2 linked regions of the Salmonirosea aquatica genome follow. The main gene of each other region encodes a partner of the protein of the gene in region 2 in a complex. Links are inferred from orthologs where the notes say so. Each region holds a gene or a part of one and is shown on either strand. Other genes may lie near its edges.

Region 1 (3,982 bases), 2.4 Mb from region 2 along the record:
TATCCAGTTTGTGAAAATCGTCCTCTACGCGGTAGTTGCCCGTAGGTAGCTTGATGCCCACGCCCAGGGCCACGTTGTATTTTTTGAGCTTCATCGGATCGACCAGCCAATAGCTCGACGACACGCGCAAGTCGCCTATGCCCGCCGATTGGGTATGAAACCGCTTCTGTTCGGGATTGGCGGTGAGACTGTTGCCGTAGTGCTCGTACAGGGAAGAGCGGTCGTTGTGCAGTACGGGTAGGTTGACTGAAAAGGAAAGCCGCGTAGTGGGCTGGAAACTAATGCCCAGATCGAAGGCATGGGATAAATTCACGACTTCGGTATGGTTCTCGATCCGCTCGTGTTCTTCCACATCACCCCGGAAGTGCCGGAACGAACGGAAATAGCGGTAGCCCGTATTGACTTGCCATTTGCCGTGTTTTTGGGCGAAAAGATCCGATGAGGTAGCACCACCCGTCGCGCAGCTCATGTGGCGCACCGCCACGCAGCCCTGACCCAATGTGGCGGCTGTAGTTAATAAAGTAATGAATAGAGAATAGAATAACGTTTTCATGATTCAGAAAAAGATTGGGTAAAACCAGAAGTAATTTTGGAAGAGTAGGAAACGTGCGTTCGGACCGCACCGCACCGGATACGGTCAACTGAACGACCCCTTCTCACGCCTCAATCAGGCGAATGAAAAGGAGGTAGTTATCCCAGGAAAAATTACCCAATCAGATCGGGAGGAGGGTTGGGTACCTTTAAATAGGCGGAAGGAGACGAAGAAATGAAATCAGGCAGATTTGCCTGGTCCGTCAGCCAGTCGTAGAGGTAAAAGTAGGTCTGGTGCTGGTTGGCAAAGTATTCTTTGATCAAATGACTTACCTGGCCCGCTGCTTTTTCGGAGGTACCCGGTAGGCCGGTCACCGTGATTTTAACCCACTCGGTTAGGGCCGTGAAGAGGGCCTTTTCAGAATGATCTTTGACGGCTAGCACCACCAGGGTATCGGCGATGACTTCCTGCTTATACAGTTTGTAGAAATCGCCGTTGTACTCGATTTGGCCGTCGATGCGTTCGGGAGCCTGGCGGGTTTCGGTCCAGTAGGGAAGCCCGATGGGGATTTTAATGGTGAAAAGTTCGTCTTCTTCGAACAGATGCGCGTCGAGCCGCGACTTCATCTCGGTCTGAGCCTTCCACTGCATAGCCAGATACACGGGGTAGTAACCCAGTGTATTCAGCATCAGCAGGAATAGCGTTCCAAGAATCAGTACACGTTTCACTCGATAGGTAGGCGATTAATCGGTTTTGAAATTCGTTTTTTTACCCAAAAGGACATACAAAAATTCAAAGAAAAAATGATATTTAAAAATGTGTCCGAAAAATGTAAGCCTGTAAACTAGTCTGGCACAAAAAAAGGACAGCCGAATTGGCTGTCCCTCTTGAAATATTGGCTTGGACTAATGAAATAAATCAAAATCAAATCATGATGCGCTAAATCAAGCGTAAGTGTTCAGCATAACCGGCATAACCAGCATCAGAATATCTTCGTGGTCTTCCTGCTCTACCGGAATAATAAGGCCTGCACGGTTAGGAGCCGAGAGTTCAAAAGTAATGTTCTTGCACACCAAGTTGCTCAGAATCTCTATCAGGAACTTAGCGTTGAAACCAATTTCCATCGGGTCACCATTGAATTCGCACATCAGTTTTTCGTTGGCCTCGTTGGAATAATCGAGGTCTTCGGCGGAAATGGACAGGGTACCTGGTGCCATTTTAAGCCGTACTTGGTGCGTGGTACGGTTGGAGTAAATCGAAATCCGCCGTAGCGAGTTCAGCATTTCCATGCGGTTGATCGTGAGCGTATTAGGGTTGTTGGTCGGCAAGGCATTTTCGTAGTCCGGAAACCGCTCGTCGATCAGACGGCAGATCATACGGATGTTGTTAAAACTGAAAAACGCATTGGAAGCTGTGAACTCCGCCTTCAGCGGTACATCCTCGGAGGGGAGGCAGGATTTGAGCAGGTTCAGCGCCTTACGCTGGATAATCATGGAGGTATCAGCCGACGACTGAATGTCGGTGCGGCGGTAGCGTACCAGACGGTGCCCGTCGGTAGCCACAAAAGTAGCGTTCTCGGTACCGATCTGCACGAATACGCCCGTCATGGCAGGCCGCAAATCGTCGGTACTGGTGGCAAAGATGGTGTTGGCAATGGCTGTTCCCAGGGCATTGGATGAAAAATCGACCGCCTGCCCGCGATTGACGGTGGGCGTTTTGGGAAAGTCAATGGGGTTCTCGCCGGAAAGTTTGTAGCGCCCGTTGTCTGATACGATCTCAGTACCGAAGGTTTCTTCATCAACGTTGAATGTAATCGGTTGCTCAGGCAGGCCGCGCAGCGTATCCAACAGCAGCTTGGCGGGTACGGCAATCGCCCCCTTATCACCGCCTTCCACTTCGATTTCGGTAATCATCACCGTTTGTAGGTCAGACGCCGTCACGGTGAGGGTATTGGCTTCCAGTCGGAACAGGAAATTTTCCAGAATAGGCACAATGGGATTGGTAGAAACGACCCCGTTGATGGCCGATAACTGTTTGAGAAGCACCGAGGAAGAGACAACAAACTTCATAAGACGCAATTGCTTTTTTGGAATGAGAGTATAGGGTTGAGCAGAGGGAACAGGCCGTGATCTGATTTTGACCCGTAATGAACAAAAGTAAGAAAAATTACCGACCCGTCATGCCTGCCGTCCGAATTTTCGGCGCCGTAGTCCGTACCGTACCGCTCCAAAAAGTCCGATCAGTCCGATCGGTAATAGCAGATTCAGGAACTGCCAGCGGGTACGCTCTGCCTGGGCGCGAATTTTGTCCAGCAGGCGGATGCTGATCTGCTTGGAACGGGCCGTGATGAGTCCGTTGGGATCAAGCATGTAGTCGAGGGCATGAAGTACGAAGTCTTTATTGCCAAAAATATTCTGCGAAACGCGATCATAGCCCAGTGGAAAAGGCGTATTGCGGCGCAGATCAAAATCATTGACTACCACGTCGCCATCGGCACAAAGTAGTACTTTTCCTTTCGAACCGGATGCTTGGAAGGTACCCTTACGGGGATCGTCGGGTAGAATACGGTTCTGGAATATTGAGGTAAAGGTACCTTCCAATAATACTGAAGCCAATTGTATGCCACCCCGGTATTCACTCGGTTCGGGCTGTTGCCGGGCTTCGTTGTAGGCTACCAGCAGGGGGGCTGTCAGGTTTTTGGTATAAGGCGAAGTCATCAGCAGCGGCGTCCGGCGTATCCCGCCCGCGCCGCCCACGGTATCGAGCGAACTGAGGTACCGCGTGTATACGGCGTCGATATTGCGGGTAATGGGACTGTTGCCAAAGCGATTGAGCAAAGGGTAAAAACGCCACGGCAGCGGCTGAAGTTGCGGTTTTTCGCCCATGCTACCTACATTAAGCAGGATTTTTGCGCTGTTGAGGTCTTTCACCAAATTGGCGTTGACGCGCACGCCCCACTTGAAAAACAGATCGCTGAGGTTCAGGTCCAGTGGCTGGGCGTAGGTACCTTCGGGGCTGATCGTATCCACTTTGGCGCCATCCACAAAAAACAACGCCTTGCCACCACCTACCACAAACTGGTCCAGTTTATATTTCTCATCATCCGTAAACCGCTGGTCGGGTTTTAGCACGAGTAGTGCATTGAGGCCTTCGTACGAGGCAGGGTTGTTCACATCCAGAAATACATCATACTTCTGCTGCAATGTAGCAATCAAGTCCGAAAACCCGGCGGGCGATGCCCCGGTATGGCTCACCACCAGCCCTATCCTTTTGCGCGGTGCTGGAATCAACTGACGGATAGCAGAGGCCAGTTGAAATTCTACGCCCTCATAGGACTGATTCAGTTGCTCTTCGGATGAACTGCTCTTGTTACCTTTCAGCAACTGCACCGGTACCGCCAGGGTATCGGCCTCCACGATGGCACCCGGAAAAATCAGTTTTTCGGTACGC
Region 2 (3,913 bases):
GGGGTGTTCGCTGAGTTTTTCGAGGGCGTCCTCGCCGTCGTAAGCAAATTCAAATTCGTATTTCTGTTCCCGGATTTCCTTCCTGAATTTCTGCTTGATCAATGATTGCAAGTCGGTTTCGTCATCCACAACCAGGATTTTCGTGGTCATAGGGTTTCCAGTTTTTCTTTGAGTATTGAGAAATCCAGCGGCTTGGTCAAAAAGTCATTGGCCCCGTTCCGGATCGCCTGCTGATAATAGTCGTCATCGTTGTAGGCGGTGATCATCATTACTTTCGGGTGGGGCGAAGGATGGTCCACACGGATTTTTTTCAATAATTCAATGCCGCTCATGCCCGGCATATTGATATCCGAGAGAATCAATACGACTTCCGAAGCGTGGTCTTGCATGAAATTCAGCGCCTCTTCTCCCGAAAAGGCGAAAGAGAAGTCCAGTTCACCCCGGCGGATTTCCCGCCGGAACTTCATTTCAAAAAGCGATTTGATATCCTGCTCGTCATCTACAACCAAAATCTTGGTGTGTTCGTTTTCCATAGTCTGCCTTAGTTAACTTTTCCCTGGGGGATTCTGATAATAAATTCGGTAAATGCATCCTTCTCACTCTCTACTTCCAGCGAGCCGTCGTGGCCGACATGAATGATCTCGTAACTGAGCGAGAGCCCCAGACCGGTACCCTGCCCCGTCGGTTTGGTTGTAAAAAAAGGCTCAAAGATCTTCGCCCGCACTGAGTCCGGAATTCCCGTACCGTTGTCTTTGATCCTGATTTCTACAGTATTGTTTTCCTGCCGGGAACGTAGCCAAACGGTGGGGCGGTACCCCTCTCCCACCGCTTTCTTTTTCTGCATGACGGCATAAAACGCGTTGTTGAAAATATTGAGCAACACCCGTCCAAAATCCTGCGGGGTTATCTTGGCCATCAGTACCTCCGACTGGAAGTCTTTTTCCAACGCCGCGTTGAACGACTTGTCTTTGGCCCGCAGGCCGTGGTAAGCCAGCCGCATGTACTCGTCGGCCAACGCGTTCACATCGATAACCTCCTTCTCCCCGCTGCCCGTGCGGGAGTGCATCAGCATACCTTTCACGATGGAGTCGGCCCGCTTGCCGTGGTGTACCATCTTCTGCATGTTATCGGCCAGGTCGTGCAGGATTTCCTCGATCAATTCCTTATCGGGTGTATCCTTTTCCTGCTCCTCCCTCAGCTCCTCGATCAACTCGCTGTTAACCTCGGCGAAGTTGTTGACGAAGTTCAACGGATTCTGGATTTCGTGGGCGATGCCGGCGGTCAGCTCGCCCAGGGAGGCCATTTTTTCGGACTGAACAAGCTGGCTTTGGGTGGTTTTGAGGTGATCGACAGCGATCAATAGTTCCTCCTTCTGCTTGGTAATTTCAGCGGTCCGTTCAGCTACCAGAATTTCCAGTTCGGCTTTGCGGGCCTGCATCAATCGGTTTTCCTTTTCTTCCTCCAGCCGTTGCTGTCGCTCGGCGGCTAACTGCTTTTGCTGCCGCTTATTCTGGTACCACATCGCGATCACCCAAACGATCGCGATCATTTTGAACATATCGAAATAGTCGTCGTACTGCTTGTAAACATTCCGGGCAACCAGTTCGAGGGCATCTCCCAGCACCGCGATAATAATCAACGGTATCACCGACAGCATGAGCGAACGTACGGATTTGAATTCCTCGCGGGTGTAGATGATCCCCACAAACGCCCCCATGAATATATGCCATAGCCAGGTTACAAGCGCCGGGGGCAAAGTACTGTTGGAGGTAAGGTACGGCAGGCAGAGCAGCACAATGGCCAGGTACCGGGCGTATACCAGCCACTGGTTCCAGCGGGGGTACACCTCTTTCGTGTTCAGGTTTTTTTGAATATACTGCACGAAATACAGCACAATGAGCAGATACGAGAGCTCCATAGCGAGTCAACAGAGGGTAAGAGTCGGTTTCGGGTTTGGGCACGAAATCAATAAGCCGACAGCAATTTACTGCTTTTCCCCGCTCTTTGCCAAAAGCCTACCCTTTTAGAAGCCCGTACCTTTGAAAAGTACGGGCTAATTCAAAAAGTAAGTGTCAGTTGCTTGCCCTCGTAAGGCTGGGAATCTTCGAGGTTGGAAAGCGAAACGCCCAGCAGCCGAACCGGAAGCGGTAGGGGAAAATTTTCTTCCAAAAGCTCGAAGGCCAGGTTTTCAAAAAAGCCCCGTTCCCGGATCGGCAGGAACGACGAGCGGCTGCGCGTCATGATCTGAAAGTCGTTCAGTTTAATTTTTACCGTCACGGTGCGGCCATATACCCCGGTACGCTCGCACCATTTCCACACATCGTCCAGGAGCGGAATCAGCCCGCCCTGCATTTCGGCCAACGTATCCAGATCCTGAGCAAAGGTATTTTCCGAGCCCACCGACTTGCGCACGCGGTCGGGCTCGACGGGGCGCTCGTCCTCGGCGCGGGCAATGCGGAAGTAATGCCCGCCCGCTTTGCCGAAGTGTTGCCGCAGAAAACTTTCCGTTTGCTGGCGTAGGTCGAGGCCGGTCAGGATACCCAGTTCGTGCATTTTCTGAGCCGTTACCCGCCCTATGCCGTGGAAGCGTTCGATGGGTAGCTGCGCAACGAAGTCCTTGCCTTCTTCGGGTTTTATTACAAATATACCATCCGGCTTGCGGTGGTCGGAGGCCAGCTTGGCCAGAAACTTATTGTACGATACTCCCGCCGAAGCTGTAAGCTGAGTTGCCTGCCGGATGCGTTGCTTGATTTCCTGCGCAATGAGTGTAGCCGATTTGATACCCCGCAAGTTTTCCGTCACATCGAGGTAGGCTTCATCCAGCGAAAGGGGTTCGATCAGGGGGGTATAGTCGGCGAAAATGGCGCGGATTTGCGCCGATACCTGCTTATATACTTCAAAACGGGATTTGACAAAGATCAGATGCGGGCATTTTTGCCTCGCCGTTCGGGACGCCATGGCCGATCGCACGCCGTATTTGCGCGCTTCGTAGCTAGCCGCGGCCACCACGCCCCTATCACCGCCGCCCCCCACGGCCACGGGTTTGCCACGTAGCTCGGGATGGTCGCGCTGCTCGACGGAGGCGAAAAACGCGTCCATGTCTATGTGAATGATCTTGCGCACTAGTTGTTTGCATTCCCTACGCTCCGCAGATTGGCCAACTGATTTTTTACCAACAGATATTGCTCATGTTTCATATCGTGCCTGCGGTCCGCTTCTTCCATATATTTTAGGTAGGTAGCCATGCTACGTTCGCTATCCCGCTGATGCCAGGCTACGTACCAGGCCGCCTCAGACCCCGCCTCCCCGAATTTGGCTATGCACGGCCAGCCGTATTTGTCGAGTATTTTATTCAAAAGCTTTTTATTTGCTTGATCGTTTCCATATATCTTTTTCCAGTAGTAATCCTTCCGATCGGGATTGCCATTGTAGAGGCTGTCACGATACTGCTGATCCGCCTGGTACATGTGGCCGAGGAGTACCTTTACTTCGTCGATCGACATAGCCTCGACCGCTACAAAAGGGTCGATGTCGGCATCCATCAAAACCGAAGCCGGTTCATATTCGGCCCAAACAGCTTCCAGATTATTGGTCAATTTCTGCTTGCCCGCATCTTTTTCCTGACAGGAAATCACCAGTAGCAGCGGCAGCATGACGAAATGTTTCATCAGGGTAGTTTTTTAGTTGAATACCTTACCAGGCAAACGGAAGAATTTGCGTGCAAAGTGTAGCTTAATGAAGGTTTCGCTGTTTCAGATACCGGATCAACGCCTCGGGATGATCGGTCTGCATTCCCGACACGCCTTTTTGTAAGGCAGCATTCCAACTTATGGGGCCTTCGGTGGGTGACTGCACATCGAGCCATACGTCCACTCCGTGCTTTCTGGCTTCCTCCACGCGTTCCGGGGTCTTC

What was found. The genes of interacting proteins can lie anywhere in the genome.
Region 1: the proteins of dinB (region 2) and dnaN are in contact, whole or in part, in a solved structure (PDB 1OK7), measured with the Escherichia coli proteins. The link is inferred for Salmonirosea aquatica from one-to-one orthologs.

What each region holds. Positions count from the first base shown.
Region 1 is NZ_WHLY01000002.1:2,973,515-2,977,496, forward strand. What follows is about bases 540-3,442. They hold dnaN (DNA polymerase III subunit beta), read right to left. Parts: upstream 2,602-3,442; coding sequence 1,477-2,601; downstream 540-1,476. Other genes in these bases: GBK04_RS13480 (hypothetical protein), read right to left, coding at 540-553; GBK04_RS13485 (hypothetical protein), read right to left, coding at 706-1,260; gldG (gliding motility-associated ABC transporter substrate-binding protein GldG), read right to left, coding at 2,710-3,442. Also shown: more of GBK04_RS13480, read right to left, coding at 1-539; more of gldG, read right to left, coding at 3,443-3,982. UniProt on the Escherichia coli protein: Confers DNA tethering and processivity to DNA polymerases and other proteins. Acts as a clamp, forming a ring around DNA (a reaction catalyzed by the clamp-loading complex) which diffuses in an ATP-independent manner freely and bidirectionally along dsDNA.
Region 2 is NZ_WHLY01000002.1:581,132-585,044, forward strand. The notes cover bases 1,080-3,913. They hold dinB (DNA polymerase IV), read right to left. Parts: upstream 3,100-3,913; coding sequence 2,059-3,099; downstream 1,080-2,058. Other genes in these bases: GBK04_RS03395 (ATP-binding protein), read right to left, coding at 1,080-1,918; GBK04_RS03405 (hypothetical protein), read right to left, coding at 3,123-3,668; GBK04_RS03410 (glycerophosphodiester phosphodiesterase family protein), read right to left, coding at 3,733-3,913. In the rest of the region: GBK04_RS03385 (adenylate/guanylate cyclase domain-containing protein), read right to left, coding at 1-150; GBK04_RS03390 (response regulator), read right to left, coding at 147-533; more of GBK04_RS03395, read right to left, coding at 542-1,079. UniProt on the Escherichia coli protein: Poorly processive, error-prone DNA polymerase involved in translesion repair and untargeted mutagenesis. Copies undamaged DNA at stalled replication forks, which arise in vivo from mismatched or misaligned primer ends.